2 regions of the Sphingobium fluminis genome follow, and region 2 is predicted to be linked to the other one. Evidence: riboswitches for the same ligand, from Rfam matches in the RefSeq annotation. Region 2 holds a riboswitch; the other holds the start of a gene.
The links. Region 2 has a riboswitch for cobalamin ahead of cobW (cobalamin biosynthesis protein CobW). Riboswitches for the same ligand answer to the same signal wherever they lie in the genome.

Region 1 (4,768 bases), on a different contig from region 2:
CCGCAATCGTGTCGCTGGCGATCGGCGCGGCCGCCATCGCGCCCGCACGCCTGCTGGCCGTACTGGCGGGCCATGGTGACCCCGTCGCAACCGCAATCCTGATCGACCTGCGCTTGCCGCGAGTCATCGTCGGCCTGATGGTCGGAGCGATGCTGGGACTCGCCGGTGCAGCGCTGCAAGGCTATCTCCGCAATCCGCTTGCGGAGCCGTCGGTCATCGGCGCATCCAACGCCGCAGCGCTCGGCGCGGTGGGCGCGATCTATTTCGGCCTGTCCGAATGGAACCCGCTGATGCTGCCGGCGCTGTCGATCGGCACCGGCCTGCTGGCGCTCGTCCTGCTCTTCGCGCTGGCGGGGCGTTCGGAAAGCCCGTTGACGCTGATCCTCGCGGGCATCGCCGTCTCCACCATGGCAGGCGCGGGTATCAGTCTCGCGCTGAACCTGTCATCCAATCCCTTTGCGGCGATGGAAATCACCACCTGGCTGCTGGGATCGATCGAAAACCGCTCGATCGATCATGTCTGGATCGCCCTGCCCTGTATCGTAGTGGGCGCTGGATTGCTGCTGTTCGACGGTCGCGCACTCGACGCCTTGTCGCTGGGCGAGGATGGCGCGCAGGCGCTCGGCGTCGATCTGCGGCGGACGCGGCTGCGGCTGCTGCTCGGCGTCGGCATTGGCGTTGGCGGCGCGGTCGCGGTGTCCGGGTCCATTGGTTTCATCGGCCTCATCGTCCCTCATCTGGTCCGGCCGCTGACCGATCGAAGCCCATCTGCCGTCCTGCTGCCTTCGATGCTGGCCGGCGCTCTGCTTCTGACGCTGGCCGACATCGCCGTTCGTCTCATCTCCACACAGAACGAGTTGAAGCTGGGCGTGTTGACGGCCTTCCTTGGCGTGCCGGTGTTCCTGATCCACTTGCTGCGGGAGCGGCGGCTATGGTGAGCGTCACGATCGATCGCCTGTCCGTGCGGCTCGGGCACCGCGCCGTCGTGCAGGATGTGAGCGCGACGCTCTCGCCCGGATCGCTGATCGGCATCATCGGTCCGAATGGTGCCGGCAAATCGACACTGGTTCGCGCGCTGCTCGGCCTGATCCCCGCGCAGGGTGGATCGGTGCTGCTGGACGGCCAGCCCATCGCTGATATCGCGCGGCGAATAATCGCTCGAACGCTCGCCTATCTTCCGCAGGGACAAACGCTTCACTGGCCGCTGTCGGTCGAGCGGCTGGTCGCGCTCGGCCGCCTGCCCCATCTGGGTCCCATGTCGCACATGTCCGCCGACGATATGGCACTGGTCCTGCATGCACTCGACCGGGCGGATGTCGGCCATCTGCGCGACCGGATCGCCACCGAATTGTCGGGCGGCGAGCGCGCGCGCGCGATGCTGGCACGGGCACTTGCCGTGGGCGCGCCGGGCCTGATCGCCGACGAGCCGCTCGCCGCGCTCGATCCGGGACATCAACTCGACGTGATGGACCTGCTGGTGCGCGAAGCCCGGGCTGGTGGGCTGGTGATCACCGTGCTCCACGACCTCACTATGGCGGGCCGCTATTGCGACCGGCTATTGCTGATGGAGGGCGGCCGTCTGGTCGCGGACGGTGCGCCGGATGCCGTGCTCACACCGGACAGGCTGGCAGCGGTCTATGGCATCAGCGCCCGCATCGACCTGACCGGCCCGTCTCCGGTGATCGTGCCGCTCGAAAGAACCGCCCCGCGCCGTACCGATTGACGCCGCCCATCCCCTGACTTATGGCCGCGCCTGCGACAGGTTCCCTTTACGGGGATGAAAATGGGAACGGGGTGAACGCCCCGGCTGCCCCTGCAACTGTAAGCGGTGAGCCACGCGCATCATGCCATTGGGACCCAGGTCCTGAGAAGGCGGCGCGAACCGGCATCGACCCGCGAGCCAGGAGACCTGCCCGTCGCGGTCGTCCTTCGTGCGGACAGGGTGTGCCGGGCGGACGGGGGTAAACCCGAGAGGCGACAAGGTTGGCCGCGTTTTCGCAGGCCATGCTGGGCGCGCCTTTGCGAACAGCATGGCCCCGCAGACATGGCCTCATTGTCTGGGTGCCCGTTCGATGATCCTGTTCTCAAGCCTTTTCGCCGCTTCAGGTGAGCGATAATGCTCAAACCGGTCGATGACGGTCCCGCGATCGTCGCCTGCAACACCTGTCGGCATTCGTCGGAGGCAAAGGAACGCGCCGATGGGCAACGTGGGGGCGCTCAACTCGTCTCGGCGCTCCATGCGGTCAAGGCCTCGGACCCTCGCTATGCCGATATTGCCGTTCAGGAGATGCCCTGCCTGTTCGCATGCAGCGATTTCTGTACGGTGCATCTGCGCGCGCCGGGCAAGGTCGGCTATGTGCTTGGGCGCTTCACGCCCGATGACGAGGCCGCCCGAGCGATCCTGGACTATGCCGTCCATTATGCCGCGAGCGACCATGGCCGCGTGCCGTTCGCAAACTGGCCCTCGGGCGTGAAGGGGCATTTCATCACCCGGACGCCGCCGCCGGGGTTCGTCGCGGAATGAGCTTTTCGACAGTCACCGATTTCGAAACCGCGCTCGCTGAAGACATCGGTCCAGACGAAGGCGCGATCGCGCAGGCGCGCGATCGGCAGGCGAAACTCACCAAGCCGGCCGGGTCGCTGGGTCGGCTCGAGGATATCGCGATCTTCTTCGCCGGCTGGCAGGCGCGTCCCATCCCGAGAGTCGAGCATGGTCGCGCCGTCATCTTCGCGGGCAATCATGGCGTCACGGGACGCGGTGTCAGCGCCTTTCCGGCAGACGTCACGGCGCAGATGGTCGGGAACTTCAAAGCAGGCGGCGCGGCGATCAATGCGCTTGCCGGGGCCGCCGGACTGGAATTGAAGATTGTCGCGCTCGATCTCGATCGGCCGACCGCCGATTTCACCGGCGCACCCGCGATGTCGGAAAGCGAATGCCTGACGGCGCTATCGGCGGGCGCGGCCAGCGTCGACGCCGATCTTGATATGCTCGTGGTCGGCGAGATGGGCATCGGCAACTCGACGGCGGCGGCGGCGCTTTGCGCCCGCAGTCTTGGTGGTGACGGCGCGTCATGGGTGGGACCGGGCACGGGCGTCGACGATGCCGGAATCCGCCGGAAGATCGACGTTGTCGACGCGGCCCTCGCCTTCCATGGAACGGCGCCCTTAACCCCCTTCGAGACGCTCCGCCGGGTCGGCGGACGCGAAATCGCCGCGATCGCCGGCGCGGTGCTACGCGCGCGCCAATTGCATGTGCCGGTCCTGCTTGACGGCTTCATCAGTTGTGCGGCGCTCGCGCCGCTCGCTCCTATCGCACCCCGTGTCATAGTGCACTGTCTGGCGGGCCATTGCTCGGCGGAGCCGGGTCATGCGCGCCTGCTCGATGCGCTGGGGCTTGTGCCGTTACTGCATCTGGACATGCGGCTTGGTGAAGGTAGCGGCGCGGCGGTAGCTGCGAACCTGGTCCGCTCGGCGCTGGCGGCGCACGCGCAAATGGCGACCTTCGCACAGGCCGCCGTTTCGGCTGGTTAGATGACCCCTGTCATCCTTCATCTCCTGCGGCATGGCGCCCCCGAAACAGCGGGGCGGATGATCGGACATAGCGATATCCCTTCAACCGCAGCGGGGATCGAGTCCTGCCGCGCGCAGGCATTAAATCTCGATATCGATCATATCGTCAGTTCCGACCTCCGTCGCGCCCAACATGCAGCGACAGCGATTGCCGGGGACCGCGCCCTGCCGGTCGCTGTCGATCCACGCTGGCGCGAACTGAATTTCGGCGATTGGGACGGGCTTTCGTCACAGGATATCGATGCCGCCACGCTCGGCGCGTTTTGGGATGATCCCGACGAAAATCCGCCCCCGCGCGGTGAGCGCTGGTCCGCGCTCGTGGATCGGGTGGCGGCCGCTCTTGCCGATCTCGCCCCAAAAAATACGCTAGTCGTGACCCATGGCGGGGCGATGCGAGCGGCACTCGGCGTTCTCTGCGGATTCGATCAGCGGCGATCATGGGCATTCGCATTGCCCTACAGCGCGCGCCTCAGCTTCCAGATTTGGCCCGGATCGCCACAAACGGCTCAAATCGTGGCGCTTCATTCATGATGGCGTCGATCCGGGGCTTTCTGCTGGCCCTGCAATTTCTTACCCGGCTGCCCACGCCTTCCTTCGTAGCGACCGACCCGGAATTCGCCGCGTCGATGCGCTGGTTCCCCGCTGTCGGGCTGATCATCGGCTTGTCGGTGGCTGGCAGCGGCTGGATCGTCGCTCATCTCGATCAGTGGACCGGTGCCATGATCGCGCTTGCAATGTGGGTCGGCGTGACGGGCGGGCTTCACCTCGACGGCCTGTCCGATCTTGCCGATGCGAGCGGCGCGGCGCACAAGGATCGCGACCGGCTGCTCGCGGTGCTGGCGGACCCGCATGTCGGCAGTTTCGGCGTGGTCGCCATAGCGATGCAACTCATCGCCAAGCTGGTCCTGCTACACGCCTTCATCACCGCGCAGGCGTGGTTGGCGCTCATCCTGATCCCGCTTTGCGCGCGCATCGGGCCGCTTGTCTGGACCCGCTGGCTGCCGCCGCTCCATGCCGGTCTGGCCTCGCGATTTCGCGATGCCGTGCGGCCGGTCGACATCGCGCTGTGGATGGCGGTGCTGGCTGGCGCGGTTTGGGCCTGTCCGGCCCTGCTGATGACGCCGTTTCTGCTCTTTCTTTGGGGCCGTCATGTTCGGTGGACGATCGGCGGCATTTCGGGCGACGGCCATGGTGCCGG
Region 2 (4,768 bases):
GCGAAGATCGACAGCGCGTCGAACCCGCGTCGCTCGCACGCGGCGTGGAGCGCGGCGAACGGATCGAGATCATGCGCGGTCAGATAGGAGCGGTAGAAGATGATCAGCACCAGCGGCCGATCGGGATCGCGTGAAAAGGTTTCGGGATCGACCACGCCGAGCGCGGGATGCCAACCGCCGACCATCGGCAGCGGCGCATCCTCCACCGCCGACCCATCGATCAGCCCAGCCGCGCGCGCCAACTCGCCAAGCGCCGCCCACGCCGCCTCCGCCCCGCCCGCGTCGCACAGCCGCGCCAGCTCGCGCAATTCAGGCACGGCTACGGTCGATACCGCGTCCAGCCGCGCATCCTCAAAGCCATCGGCAGGCAGCACCGCCAGCGCGATGCCGCGCGAGCGCGCCAGCGCCTCTACCTGTTGCAGCCCATAGCTCCAATAGGGCGTGCCGCCGATCAGCCGGATCAGGATCGCCTTCGCGCCCGCCAGCGTGCGTTCGACATAGGTATCGACCGACAGCGGATGCGCCAGCGCCGCCAGATTGGCGAGCCTGAGCGTCGGAAAAGCCGCGTCAGCCGCGCGCGCCTGATGCCAAGCCGCCGCGAACGCCCCCAGATCGCTGTCCGAAAAGGACAGGACAACCAGATCCGCGGGCGATTGCCCAAGATCCTGCGGGACGGCATTTTCCTCCATCCCGTGCGTTTCGCGGAAGATGACGTGCATCGCGCGTTTTTATCCGAGCAGCGTCGCGCGAATGGCGTCGGCGTCGATATGGTCATGTTCGGCGATGACGACCATCGTGGTGCGCCGGGCTTCATCCGGTCGCCACGGCCGGTCATATTGGTGCCGCACCCGCGCGCCGACCGCCTGCACCAGCATCCGCATCGGCTTGCCCGCGACGGCGGCATAGCCCTTCACCCGCAGGATATTCTGCTCACGCGCCAACGACTCGATCCGCGCGGCCAGCGCGGCGGGATCGGCAATCTCGCCCCATTCGACCACGATGCTGTCGAAATCCTCATGCTCATGGTCGTCGTCGCCATCATGGTGCGACGGGCGCGCGGCGATATCATCCTCTGCGGCGGCGGAAAGGCCCAGGATCAGGTTCGGGTCGATCACGCCTTCGGTCAGCTCGATCACCGGCACGCGGCGCTGCGATTCCGCCGCGATGACCGCGCGCGCGGCGGCGACGCCCTCCGGCCCGGCAAGATCGACCTTGGTCAGCAACACCATGTCGGCGCAGGCGAGCTGGTCCTCGAACACTTCGGACAGCGGCGTTTCATGGTCGATGCCGGGATCAGCGGCGCGCTGCGCATCGAGTGCGGCGACATCCGGCGCGAACCGGCCCGCCGCGACCGCCTCCGCATCGGCGAGCGCCAGCACGCCGTCCACGGTGATCCTGCTGCGGATTGCGGGCCAGTCGAACGCCTTGAGCAGCGGCTTGGGCAGCGCCAGCCCTGAAGTTTCTATGAGGATATGGTCGGGGCGTGGGTCGAGCGCGAGCAGCGTTTCGACGGTCGGGATGAAATCGTCCGCCACCGTGCAGCAGATGCAGCCATTGGCCAGCTCGACGATATTTTCCGCCGGGCAGTCGGGGATCGCGCAGGCCGCCAATATGTCGCCATCAACGCCGAGCGAGCCGAATTCATTGACCACCACCGCCAGCCTGCGACCGCCGGCATTGCGGATCAGATGGCTGATGAGCGTGGTCTTGCCGGCGCCCAGAAAGCCGGTGACGATGGTGACCGGCACCTTTGACAGGTCGGACATGGAAACTCCCCGCGCGCCGGAGCGAGACTTAAGGCGGGGCTTGCCGGACAGGTCCGGTCGGCGCGCGACGACGGGCGGGCGCGACAGATCGCCCATAGCCACGCGACCGTGCAGCCCCAGCCGCACAGTTCGTCGCTCAGACGGAGAGTTACCGTGCCATGACCATCCCCTGGACCAAGGCAAGAGCGACCGGTGCGCCGGCAGGTCTCCTGGCTCGCGGGTCACAGCTTGATGCACGCCTTCCCGGACATGGCGCGATGCGCCGTCCAGTGACTGCCCCTCGAATGAGGAGCCTGTGCATCGCGCTATCCGCTTACAGTTGCAGGGACAGCCACGGATTGAGGCGCTTTGGAGCGCCCGCACCGCATTCCCGATTAAGCCCCGAAAGGGGCACCGGCGCGATCATGCAAAGGCCGGCTTCACCCGGTCCTTGCGCGCTCGCCCTAGATCAAAACCGCCCCCAAGCCAATGCTGTTTCGCCGCCTTGCCGGGTCAGCCCGCAGCGCCGATCCCCATGCACAGATATTTGATCTCCATATAATCGTCGAGGCCATGACGGGAGCCTTCGCGGCCAAGGCCCGACTGCTTGATGCCGCCAAAGGGGGCGACTTCGGTGGAAATGAGGCCGGTGTTGATGCCGACCATGCCCGCCTCCAGCGCTTCGGCGACGCGCCACACGCGGCCAAGGTCGCTGGCGTAGAAATAGCTCGCGAGCCCGAACTCGCTGTCATTGGCGAGGCGGATCGCGTCGGCCTCGTGCGTAAAGCGGATGATCCCCGCCAGCGGCCCGAACGTCTCCTCGCGCGCGAGTTTCATGTCCGGCGCGACATTCGCAATCACGGTGGGATCGAAATAGGTGCCGCCCCGGCTGCTACGATGCCCACCCGTCAACAGCGTCGCCCCGCCCTCCAGCGCGTCGGCGAGATGCTCCTCCACCTTCTCGACGGCCTTTTCGTCGATCAGCGGGCCGACGGCCGTCCCTTCGTCCATGCCATAGCCGACCTTGAGCGCCTTCACCCGGTCGACCAGCTTCGCGACGAAGGCATCATGGATGCCGTCCTGCACATAGAAGCGGTTGGTGCAGACGCAGGTCTGACCATTGTTGCGGAATTTTGAGATCATCGCGCCGTCGACCGCCGCGTCGACATCGGCGTCGTCGAACACGAGGAAGGGCGCGTTGCCGCCCAGTTCCATGCTGACCTTCTTGACCGTATCGGCACAGGCGCGCAGCAGCCCCCGGCCGGTTTCGGTCGATCCGGTGAAGCTGATCTTGCGCACGAGCGGATTGGCGGTGAGTTCGCCGCCGATCGCGCGCGCGGAGCCGGTGACGATGTTGACGACGCCTGCCGGAATGCCTGCCTGTTCAGCCAGCACGCCCAGCGCCAGCGCGGAATAGGGGGTCGCCGATGCCGGCTTGATGACGATGGTGCATCCCGCCGCCAGCGCCGGGGCGAGTTTGCGCGTGACCATCGCGGTCGGGAAATTCCATGGCGTGATCGCGCCCACCACGCCCACGCCCTGTTTCAGCACGACGATGCGCTGGTCGGCCGCGTGCGACGGCACGACCTCGCCATAGGCGCGCTTGCCTTCCTCGGCGAACCATTCGACAAAGCCCGCCCCATAAGCGATCTCTCCCTTCGCTTCGGCAAAGGGCTTGCCCTGTTCGCGGCTCAGCAATTCGCCCAGCGCATCCTGATGCTCCATCATCAGGTCGAACAGACGCCGCATCAGCTTCGCCCGGTCGCCCGCCGTGCGCGCACGCCAGCCGGGCAGCGCCGCCTGCGCCGCCGCGATCGCGCGCACCGTTTCCGCCTGCCCCATGTCGGGCACCGACCCCAGCCGCGCACCATTGCCGGGATCGGTCACGCCGATCACGCCGCCGGCATCGGCATCGCACCACTGCCCGTCGATATAGCATTGCTGGCGCAGGAAGTCGGTGTAAGTCATGATCGGGCAATCCTCCGGGAACCGGCGCTGGACGTACGCGCGCTGACGGGCCGAAACAATGCGCCGCCGTCGCGGCAATTACGGCCCTGCGGGCCGGATGTTCCCGCCGGACATCCCCGCTGGCCAGCGCGATCGGCGAAAAAGCGACCTCCCTTGACCGGGAGACCTTGCTCAACCCGTTGCCACCCGGCTAGCCAATGGTGGACAAACCAGGGGAGATGACGATGGAGAGTCCGCAATCGCCGGAAAAGGCCGGCGTCTTCGCGCCGCTCACCATTTCCACGTTCCGCAACATCTGGCTTGCAAGCCTCGTCTCCAACACCGGCGCGCTGATCCAGGGCGTCGGCGCGGCCTGGGTCATGACCGACATCTCGACGCCCGGCATGGTCGCGATGGTCCAGACCGCAACCTTCCTGCCGATCGCCCTGCTCGCCGTCCCGGCGGGCGCGATCGCCGACATGTACGACCGGCGCAAGGCGCAGATGGCGGCGCTCGGCTTTGCGGCCATCGGGGCACTCGTCCTGACATTGCTCTCGTTTGCGGGCTGGGTGACGCCCTGGATATTGCTCACCATGTGTTTCCTGATCGGTTGCGGCGTCGCGATCTATTCCCCCGCCTGGCAGTCCTCCCCCGGTGAGCAGGTGCCCCCTGCCCTGTTGCCGCAGGCGGTGGGGCTGAACGGGATCAGCTATAATATCGCGCGCAGCTTCGGCCCGGCGATCGGCGGCCTGATCGTCGCGACGGTGGGCGCTTCGGCCGCTTTCGCGGCCAGTTCGCTATGCTATGTCCCGATTCTGCTGGCGCTGTTTTTCTGGCGGCGCACGCCGCCGCCCGCCCGCCTCCCGCCGGAACGGCTGACCCGCGCGATGATGGGCGGTCTGCGCTATATCATCCATATGCAACCCGTCCGCACCGCTATCGCCCGATCGCTGATCAGCGGCATATTAGGTGCGGCCCTGTTGTCCCTGATGCCGCTCATCGCGCGGGACATGCTGGGGGGCAGCGCTCGTGTGTTCGGCCTGATGCTCGGCTTTTTCGGGATCGGCGCAGTCGGT

Region 1: linked by a shared signal. The riboswitch ahead of WG907_RS05735 (DUF1636 domain-containing protein) and the one ahead of cobW (cobalamin biosynthesis protein CobW) in region 2 are both predicted to bind cobalamin.

Annotation. Positions count from the first base shown of each region.
Region 1 covers NZ_JBBJUK010000001.1:1,094,076-1,098,843, reverse strand. The annotation lists gene WG907_RS05745 (FecCD family ABC transporter permease) at 1-938, shown strand, start outside; gene WG907_RS05740 (ABC transporter ATP-binding protein) at 932-1,723, shown strand; cobalamin riboswitch at 1,744-1,931, shown strand; gene WG907_RS05735 (DUF1636 domain-containing protein) at 2,117-2,524, shown strand; gene cobT (nicotinate-nucleotide--dimethylbenzimidazole phosphoribosyltransferase) at 2,521-3,531, shown strand; gene WG907_RS05725 (histidine phosphatase family protein) at 3,532-4,101, shown strand; gene WG907_RS05720 (adenosylcobinamide-GDP ribazoletransferase) at 4,110-4,768, shown strand, end outside.
Region 2 covers NZ_JBBJUK010000005.1:217,875-222,642, reverse strand. The annotation lists gene cobN (cobaltochelatase subunit CobN) at 1-719, opposite strand, end outside; gene cobW (cobalamin biosynthesis protein CobW) at 729-1,766, opposite strand; cobalamin riboswitch at 1,949-2,179, opposite strand; gene WG907_RS14515 (NAD-dependent succinate-semialdehyde dehydrogenase) at 2,259-3,713, opposite strand; gene WG907_RS14510 (MFS transporter) at 3,938-4,768, shown strand, end outside.